3 regions of the Alteromonas nitratireducens genome follow, and region 1 is predicted to be linked to each of the others. Evidence: predicted binding sites of a transcription regulator. Region 1 holds the regulator's gene; each other region holds the start of a gene.
The links. The regulator FliA, encoded in region 1, starts transcription of late flagellar genes. The targets are predictions, from matches to a motif close to CTAAAGNTNNNNNNNNNNNNGCCGATA.

Region 1 (3,283 bases):
AAACAACATCATCCCGGTTCTGTGCATCGATGATTGGTCCTTCTGCTTCAATCTTATCGGTAACTTTTTGAGATGGTTTAGTTTTTACCTGTGCATCCGGCTCACCAAACATGGTCAGCATGTTTACCAGGCTGTCTTCCACCTCTTTGACGAGATCGATCACACGACGGATAACCTGACCGGTCAGGTCCTGATAGCCCTGCGCCATCAGCACTTCCGTCAGCAGGCTGGTCAGCTTGCTTGACTGTACTGACGCATCTTCAAGCAGCTGATCAATATCCGTGCACAGCGCCTTAAACTCACCCAACTCGATTTCACGGTTCATGAGTTTTTTCCAGTCTGGCATCACCTTGTCGATGCGCTCAGACAGCGTTTCGGCAATAGGCATACTGGCTTCGACGGCATCCATAGTGGTATTTGCCGCCTTTTCCGTTTCTTCAATAACGTATGTCAGCCGACTTTGGGCGTCGGGAATATCGTCGTTGGCAAGATTGACGATTCGCTCATCAAGCTGAAAATTGTTCAGGGCGTCATGAAGCTGACGCGTCAGCTTACCCACCTCTTCAAACAGCTCTATCGACTCTTTCATCGAGGCTGCTTCCAGGATGGCATTGGCCGACGCCGTGTCGCCCGCTTCCAGATACGCAACAAGCTGTTTAGCTTCATCCAGCGTAATCGGAACGTTTACCTCTTTGGACATTCGGACTTCCTCATTCTTTTCAGGAACGCCTGAATCAGCCTAAACGTTCAAAGATTTTGTCGAGTTTTTCTTTGAGCGTAGCTGCCGTGAAGGGTTTAACAACGTAACCGTTAACGCCTGCCTGCGCAGCCGCAACAATTTGTTCTTTCTTCGCTTCTGCCGTTACCATCAGGACAGGCAGATGCTTCAGTTTGTCATCACCACGGATGGCGCGCAGCAGGTCAATACCCTGCATACCCGGCATATTCCAGTCGGTCACAACAAAGTCAAAATCGCCCTGCTGTAGCATTGGCAATGCCGTATTGCCGTCATCCGCTTCCTGGATATTGGAAAAACCCAAATCTTTGAGCAGGTTCTTTATGATACGTCTCATGGTAGAAAAATCGTCAACCACGAGAATTTTCATATTCTTGTCCAAAATGGCCTCCAGTGAGGGTGTAATTAATGGTTTGTCTGGTTATTCATCAGCCTGCCACGACTTCATTCGTGATTTGAGTTTTAACATGGCCTGACTGTGTATCTGGCTGACTCTGGATTCACTGACTTCAAGCACTTCACCAATTTCACGCAGGTTCAGTTCCTCATCATAGTACAGAGACAGCACTATCGCTTCCCGCTCGGGTAACGTAGTAATAGCATGCGCAAGTGCTTTTTGGAAAGCGCCTTGCATCAAATCTTCCAATGGCGTGTCATTTCCCCGGTTTTGTTCGGTCGTAATGACATCTTCAGACACGCCAAGATCTTCAATTCCTACCAGTTTTCCTGCATTCACCTCGTTCAGCATCTGGTGATAATCCTGCAGGCTGACATTCATTTTTGCGGCAATTTCCGCGTCACGTGCATCGCGACCGGTCTCACCTTCCACCTGTGCAATGGCATCCGTAATCGCACGGCTGTTGCGGTGAACAGAACGCGGTGTCCAGTCACCTTTTCGTATTTCATCTAACATCGCACCACGAATACGAATACCAGCAAAGGTCTCAAAGCTGGCACCTTTACTGCCATCAAAATTCCTGGCCGCTTCTAATAATCCGATCATGCCTGACTGAATAAGATCATCGACCAGTACACTGGCCGGTAATCTTGCCATCAGGTGGTGTGCAATCCGTTTCACCAGCGGCGCGTGTCTTTCGACAAGTTGCGACTTATCAGTTTGTTGCTGATACGCTGCTGCTTTGCTGTTCAACGTTGATTTCCCGCTACTTTACCTGAAACCAATTGTTCAATGAAAAATTCGAGATGTCCACCAGGCTGCTCAGGGATGGGCCAGGACATCGCTTTAGTCGCCAGTTGTGTAATGGCGACAGCCGCTGGCGACCCCGGGAAGGCATCCACAATCGCGGTTTGTTTACGCACCGCACGCCGGATGTTTTCATCGAACGGGATGGTAGCAACCAGTTCCAGTGCAACATCCAGAAACCGGCCTGTGACTTTTGACAGCTTACTGAATAATTCCTGGCCTTCACGTACGTCGCGAACCATATTGGCGACCACTTTAAAACGGAATACACCGTGCTCACGATTGAGAATTTTGATCAGGGCATAAGCATCGGTCAGCGATGTGGGTTCGTCACACACCACTACCATAATGTCCTGAGACGCTTTGGAAAAACTCAGCACCATGTCTGAAATGCCTGCTGCCGTATCGACGATCAGCACATCAATTTGCGAACGCAGTTCACTGAATGCTCTGATCAGCCCGGCGTGTTCTGTCGGAGACAACTCCGCCATTGACTGCGTGCCCGACGTCGCCGGTGCTATCTTAATGCCGTGAGGGCCGGTGACCAGCACCTCATCAAGCGTGCATTCACCCGATAACACATGAGACAGGTTTTTCTCGACCCTGAGGCCCAGCATGACGTCTACGTTGGCAAGTCCAAGGTCAGCATCCAAAACCATCACACGCTTACCCTGCTTTGCCATGGCAATAGCGGTATTCAGCGTAATATTGGTTTTCCCTACGCCTCCCTTACCTCCGGTGACTGCTATAACTTTGATTAACCTTGATTGCTTCATCTTTCGTAAGCTACTCGCTTGATCGTCGATCATACTGCTTGTGCTGCGTTAACTTCATTATTAGCACTAGTATGATTCAAACCATACTTTTTATAAAGCTTTGCAGCCGCAGATACGAGAGATTTTGCATCTGCAACTTTAATATCTTCAGGTACTTTCTGACCATCCGTCACATAACTGACCGGTAACTGATGTTCTATGGACGCACTCAGTACTTCCCCGAGTGAATAACACTCGTCCAGTTTGGTGAAAATACAGCCATCCAGTTTGACCGGATCGTACGCATGAATAATCCGCTCCAGCGCCGGATACTGGGTATTCGCCTGAGCAACCAGGTATTTTTTCACCGGCTGCATCTGACCGCTGTCAAATTGTTTCAGCTGCTTGATCAGGCGGCTGTCACGCTGACTGAATCCGGCGGTATCAATCAGTATCAGACGCTTATGACGTAACTGGAACAATAGATCAGCCAGCTCTTCAGTACTTTGTGCCTTGCGCACTGTACAGCCAATAATCTTCCCGTAGGTCGCAAGCTGTTCAAATGCAGCGATGCGATACGTATCGATA
Region 2 (3,283 bases), on a different contig from region 1:
ATCCATATTTTCTTCTCCACTGGTAATGGTGACACAAGACGTCACGGTACATCGACTTAAGCATGAAACGCACCACTATAATTTATCTTTATTATTCAAAAGGATAGGTTTTTCTTTTGCCTTGATACGACTGTCGGATAAGTGAGGTGCGCAATAATTTGGCCAATATCGCCAACCCTGAGTGCGGCAAACACACACAACGTTAGCGAATATAGCGGTAAAGTGCGTCCTTTATTTCGTCATATTTTGTCTGATGCTGGCGACGTAACGGTACATCGTCAAACAACTTGTTAAGTCGCCGGCATTCCTGGACCAGCGTGGGTTCGGGTTTGTCGTTCTGCCCCAGCAGTTTAAGCAGACATTGCAGCAGGTTTAACGCCACGCCGGTATTTACCGGGGCAAAGCTTAACGCCTGACTAAAGGCTTCCCGCGCTTGCTGATATTTTCCTTCCTGAAAAAACTGCATGCCTTTTTTATTAAACTTCTGGTACGCAGACTGCTTTTGCGCTGACTTTCGTGCTTCCCGTTCCATCAGGTAAATGCTATTCGCATCCAGTTCTGCCTGGTTCCGCTTTAAAATACTCTGATATTTCATGGCATCATCAAACTCGCCGATATCCAGCATAACTTTCATGCTGTCCGGGATGAGAGTCAGTGGCGGCTCGTCGTATTTTTTCTCAATCGCAACCTGGGATGTTGCAAGGTGTCGTTTCGCATCAATCATTTTACCGTCGATGGCATTAACGCGAGCAGTCACAATACTTTCGAAAATACTCACATCAAAGTCGCTTTCACTGCGCATGAGATAGGGATCGGTTTTACCCCGTTGCGTAACCAGCAGGGCTTCCTGTTGATAGCGGTTGCGCGTGCTTTTTTCATCGGTGTATTCCGCCACGTCCAGCAGACTTCTTACGTAACCGCACCAGTAAGCCGGATTATGGTGAACCGTTCGCTTGGATAAATCCCATATAGCCTGACTGGAGGTTGACGCCAGGCGGTAATCGTCATTGTCCCGCGCTATCCGGCAGGCACTGAAGTGGCGTGGAATGGAATAAGGAGACAGCTTGATGGCCTGCTGAATTGCCGCTATCGCGCTTTCACCGTCAGACAGGCGGTTGGCACTTTGCGCGAGAATATCGTAGGCGTCGGCATTAAAGCGGTTTCTGCTAATCACTTCCTGGGCCAGCTCTTCTGCTCTTTGTGGGTTACCAAGCTGCAGATAGGTTTTGCCTAGCGCGATCTGTGCCCACATGACAGGCGTACCGCGCTCATAATCCGCCAGCACTTCCATAGCTTTTTCAGGCTTAGAAACCTGCCAGTAGAGTTCTACCAGCAACTGCTCACATGACCGGCGATATGGTGAATCGGTTGATTTGAGTCGTTCACACTCAGTGATGGCGGTTGCCCAGTCTTCGTCAAACACAGCGGCGTATACTGGCTGTAAAAACTGGCGTTTTTGCCAGGCGCGATGCAAACGACTTTTAAGCTGAGCCTGAGAAAATGGTTTAATCAGGTAGTCATCCGGACGACGCTCAATAGAACCAAGAACAACAGGACGTGCGCTATCGGCGCTGATAATCAGAAACACCGTAGAGGGTTTAATCAGTTTGCGGGCGCGAAGTTCTTCTATCAGCTCAAATCCGTTTTTCCGGTCACTGCCAAGATGCAGGTCACAGACAATGACGTCGTATTTTTGTTTTCTGCACAACGACAACGCTTTTTCGGCAGACGAGGTTGTCATTACGTTTCCGGCACCCATCGAATTGAGCAGGCCACGCAACAGCAGCAGAAAGGGTCTCTGATCTTCAATGATTAATACGTGCTTATCAGAAAACTTCATGAAAGTGACGAACATCCCGTGCATCTAATACCGCCTCATGATTCATGAAAATGGTCACACAAGCAAGAAACTCTAAAGAAATTGGCGGGCCAAACGATAGTAACACTATGACAGGTGAGGCATAAATACGATGGCGATACAGGCAGAACAACTGGATTTCCCGTCACGGCTGGAGTGGCAGGGGAAATTTGCTGACGCCGCCGGTAACGGCGCGTTGTTTTCATTGTACCTGTCACTTCAGTATGGTGCCAATGTTGGCAGACCCTCTATCACGCCGGTTGCTGAAGCCCGCGTTACTGACGACCGCTTTCCTGAGCGGCTGAATACTTACCGACGCCCACCCTTAAAGGCGTCAGACAGCTCGTTCCGGGCCTCGCATCAAAAGTCATCCCTGTTGAACTCCCGCCACAGCAGGGATGTGCTGTTACTCGAGACCTGCTGCCCCGAGCCTCTTAGTATGTACAATGACCATAAACGTATTCCTGATGACGTATTGGCGAATTGTAGCCTGGCCACCCGTCAGCGACTGCAGCAGGCAATGCCAGTGTTGGAGGAGGATAATACGTTGTTGGAGGAAGTTATCGAGCAGGCGCGCGCGTTCGAGGCGGCCTGAGTAGATAATTGTTTGTGGGTTTGGTATAGTCCTCGCCGCATTTTGCACTGGTTTTACGTTCCAATCAGCAAAGGTGAAAAAAGACTATGACCCAGTACGTTGTTTGCGCAATGTATAAGTTTGTTGCGCTCGAAAATTATGAAGCCATGCGTCAGCCACTACTTCAGACCATGGAAGAAAACGGTATCAAAGGTACTCTGCTGCTCGCGAAAGAAGGCATTAACGGTACCGTTTCCGGCAGCCGTGAAGGCATTGATACCTTACTTGCTTATCTGAATCAGGATGAGCGGATTAATCCCATTTCTTATAAAGAATCACTTCATGAAACCCAGCCGTTTTACCGGACCAAGGTAAAACTGAAAAAAGAAATTGTTACTCTGGGTGTAGAAGGTATTGATCCCCGCAGAACGGTAGGTACCTATGTTAAGCCCAAAGACTGGAACGCGCTCATCAGCGATCCTGAGGTCATGGTCATTGATACCCGTAACGATTACGAAATTCAGATTGGTACGTTTAAACACGCGGTAAATCCGAAGACAGAGACATTCCGTGAGTTTCCTGAGTATGTGAAAAATACGCTGGATCCTGAAAAGCACAAAAAAGTTGCGATGTTTTGTACCGGCGGGATCCGCTGTGAAAAGTCCACCGCGTATCTGAAAGAGCAGGGCTTTGAGGAGGTCTACCACCTCGAGGGAGGCATTCTGCAGTACCTCGAAGATGTGCCTAAAGAAGAGTCTCTGTGGGAAGGCGACTGCTTTGTTTTTGACAATCGGGTTGCAGTTAATCACGACCTTGAAAAAAGTATCTATGACCAGTGTTACGCGTGTCGT
Region 3 (3,283 bases), on a different contig from region 1:
TGCGCAATGTGATGGGTTTTTCGTCATCAGACCAGATTGTGTCAGTATCGACCTTGTTATTCGTAAATAAGCACCAATAATACTCGTGGGGTTACTCCACCAGAGCCGCGTGCTGCCAGCCATGTTGTTGCATTGCGTCGCACGGCTGTGGTGAATCAAAACAATAATGACCATTAATTGGAGTGTAAAATGAGTGTATTAGTTGGCCGTCCGGCTCCCGACTTTACCGCCGCCGCAGTGAAAGGAAACGGCGAAATTGTTGATGAATTCAACTTTGCAGAAGCGATCAAAGGCAAAAAAGCTGTGCTGTTTTTCTACCCTCTGGACTTTACCTTTGTCTGCCCGTCAGAACTTATTGCGTTCGACAAGCGTTACGAAGAGTTCCAGAAGCGTGGTGTTGAAGTTATCGGCGTGTCTATCGACTCTCAGTTTTCTCACAACGCATGGCGTAACACACCGGTTAACCAGGGCGGTATCGGTCCGGTTAAATACACCCTGGTTGCTGATGTGAAGCATGAAATCTGCCAGGCGTATGATGTTGAGCATCCGGAGGCCGGTGTGGCATTCCGTGGCTCTTTCCTGATTGACGAAGAAGGTATGGTTCGTCACCAGGTTGTTAACGACCTGCCACTGGGTCGTAACATCGATGAAATGCTGCGTATGGTTGACGCGCTGGCGTTCCATGAAGAGCACGGTGAAGTTTGTCCGGCAGGCTGGACAGAAGGTAAATCAGGTATGGATGCCTCTCCGGAAGGTGTGGCTAAGTACCTGGCAGAGGAAGCGGACAAGCTGTAAGCGTCCTGTAGATACGAAAAGCCCGGCTGATGCCGGGCTTTTTTATATGCAAGGGGAGTCAGTCTGACTCTGGCGCCGGCAGCGGCCAGCCCCCCAGTGATTTATAGCGATTGACGATATAACAGAATAACTCGGTGGTTTTTTGTGCGTCGTACAGTGCGCTGTGCGCTTCTTTTTGATCGAATTCAATGCCTGCCGCGCGACAGGCTTTAACAAGAACCGTCTGACCCACCGCCAGGCCAGCCAGTGTCGTCGTATCAAACGAGACGAATGGATGGAAAGGGGAGCGTTTGATATTGCAGCGCTCGATGGCTGCATTAACAAATCCCTGATCGAACGTTGCGTTGTGTGCGACGATCACAGAACGCTGACAGTCTGCCGCTTTTTGCGCTTTGCGTACGCCTTTGCACAGTGCTTTCATTGCCTCGCTCTCAGCGATAGCACCGCGCAGCGCGCAGTGAGGATCGATGCCATTAAACTCCAGTGCAGCGGGTTCAAGGTTTGCACCTTCAAAGGGGGTAATATGATGATGAAACGTCTGATCGGGCACCAGAATGCCTTGCTCATCCATTTTTACCGTCACCGCTGCAATTTCCAGCAGGGCATCGGTAGCTGCGTTGAACCCCGCTGTTTCAACGTCAATGATGACCGGGAAATAGCCTCTGAATCTGGCGGATAACGTGTTGGTTTTTTCAGGCATATAACTCTTACGTTGGTGGCTGTGATAACAGGCGTCGTTTACACGGCGCGAGAGCCGGCAATTATTACAGGTTCGTCCGGAAGTATCCAGCCCGCACGGGCTGGCGAACCGGCGCAGAACACATTAAACTTTTCTGACCAGAAGACGATAACCAGAGAGTGCAGGAAAAAAACTGCACTGGTTTCATATCGTCAAGAAGTGAAGGGCTACATCCGTGATAATCAGAACGCTGCTAGTAGGAACCGTAATTTTCAGTACTGCTGTATCGGCCTCCATGCGTCAGTACGCTGCGCCGGTAGAGTCATCTGACTGGGCTGTCAGTCGTGACGGACGTTTGCAGTGTACGTTATCGCACAGTGTACCGGGTTACGGTGACGCCCTGTTTACCAGTGTCGCATCCAAGCAGCTCAACATGGAGTTTGAACTGGATATGCGCCTGTTACCGAAGCGCTTCGGTGTTGCCGCAGTGTATTCGGTGCCGCCAACCTGGATGCCAGGCAAAGTGCCTAAGCCCATTGCCGATATGACGTTACGTACCCAGTACAACGGTGATCTGCCAGAGACCGCCGCCTGGACCATGCTCTCAGAACTGGAAAAAGGCTACTGGCCAACGATTTTCTATCAGGACTGGTATAACCGCTACGACAAAGTCAGTGTCGCACTGAATGCGAGTAATTTTACGCCGTCCTACCGTGCCTTTATAGACTGCGTCTCCAACCTGCTGCCATACAGTTTTGAGGACATCGCCTACACCGTACTGTCTTATGAGAAGAACAGCACGGAACTCACCAAATATGCAGAGAAACGGCTCAGTATGATTGGCGAATACCTTAAACAGGACAGCGATCTTGAACTGGTCCTGCTTGATGGCTACACCGACAGTTATGGTGGTCGCTGGAACAATGAGCAGTTATCCATTCGCCGGGCGAATCAGGTTAAAGACTACCTGACCTCGATGGGGGTGCCTGCAGATCGCATTGAGGTCACGGGCCACGGTGAGAAGCGTCACATCGCACCCAACAACACCAGCGACGCGCGCGCGCAGAACCGCCGGGTTGTGGTCAGACTGTCTAAGTCCTGAGCCAGTCAGGGAGACGGCGCAGAAACCTGCTCAAGCAGAGTCATGATGGGCGGCACCTGATCGGTGAAAATCCCGTCAATACCAAACTGGCTGATAAGCACGCCAAGTAGCGCGCCCGCATCGATATCGGCTGGCAGTACGTCGTGACGATAGGTGTAAGGGTGAAGCAGCAGACCTTGTTTGTTGGCCTCATTCACCCATGCCGGCGGCACAGGCGTCTCGTTTAGCCCTGATGGCAGCATGGTAACTAAAGCCGGTCCAATGCCATTGACCAGCCCGGTCAGGCCCTGAATACCTTCTGGTGTGCGATAGACGTCGTAGTCCTTACCGATGCCAATCAGGAAAACCAGCTGACCGGTATAGCCGAATTCCTGTCGTAGTCGCCTGATCTCAGCAAAATCAAAGCACTGAAGAAACAGCCTGGCATTGGCAGACAGCAGGTCAAAACGCTTTACAGTATCCAGCACTATGGCGCTGATGTCCTGTCCGTGCTTTTTATGGAATGCGGGCGATTTTATCTCAATGTAGAAGCCAATCTCGGTGTTGCGCAGCCGGTTCAGCTCCTGAATCAGCTGAATGTGTTCATCCAGTGTGGCGATGCGCAAATCAACGCCGGTCGCGCTAAAACGGTGAGGGAACACGGGTTTGCCCTGCGGGTTAGTGCGCTCGTGGACGCGCAGGGTTTTCAGCTCGGCGAGGGTAAAATC

Region 2: a site for FliA is predicted at 1,913-1,939, ahead of AB1N33_RS01735 (VC2046/SO_2500 family protein). Genes of this name have one in related genera too.
Region 3: a site for FliA is predicted at 1,619-1,645, ahead of AB1N33_RS08455 (flagellar protein MotY). Genes of this name have one in related genera too.

The regions. Positions count from the first base shown of each region.
Region 1 is NZ_JBFNPK010000004.1:50,463-53,745, forward strand. It holds gene AB1N33_RS05195 (protein phosphatase CheZ) at 1-700, opposite strand, end outside; gene cheY (chemotaxis response regulator CheY) at 735-1,118, opposite strand; gene AB1N33_RS05205 (RNA polymerase sigma factor FliA) at 1,158-1,886, opposite strand; gene AB1N33_RS05210 (MinD/ParA family protein) at 1,883-2,749, opposite strand; gene flhF (flagellar biosynthesis GTPase FlhF) at 2,746-3,283, opposite strand, start outside.
Region 2 is NZ_JBFNPK010000001.1:388,351-391,633, forward strand. It holds gene AB1N33_RS01725 (DUF2746 domain-containing protein) at 1-6, opposite strand, end outside; gene AB1N33_RS01730 (response regulator) at 203-1,840, opposite strand; gene AB1N33_RS01735 (VC2046/SO_2500 family protein) at 1,971-2,453, shown strand; gene trhO (oxygen-dependent tRNA uridine(34) hydroxylase TrhO) at 2,540-3,283, shown strand, end outside.
Region 3 is NZ_JBFNPK010000007.1:107,309-110,591, reverse strand. It holds gene AB1N33_RS08465 (peroxiredoxin) at 190-795, shown strand; gene rnt (ribonuclease T) at 854-1,495, opposite strand; gene AB1N33_RS08455 (flagellar protein MotY) at 1,770-2,576, shown strand; gene glpQ (glycerophosphodiester phosphodiesterase) at 2,582-3,283, opposite strand, start outside.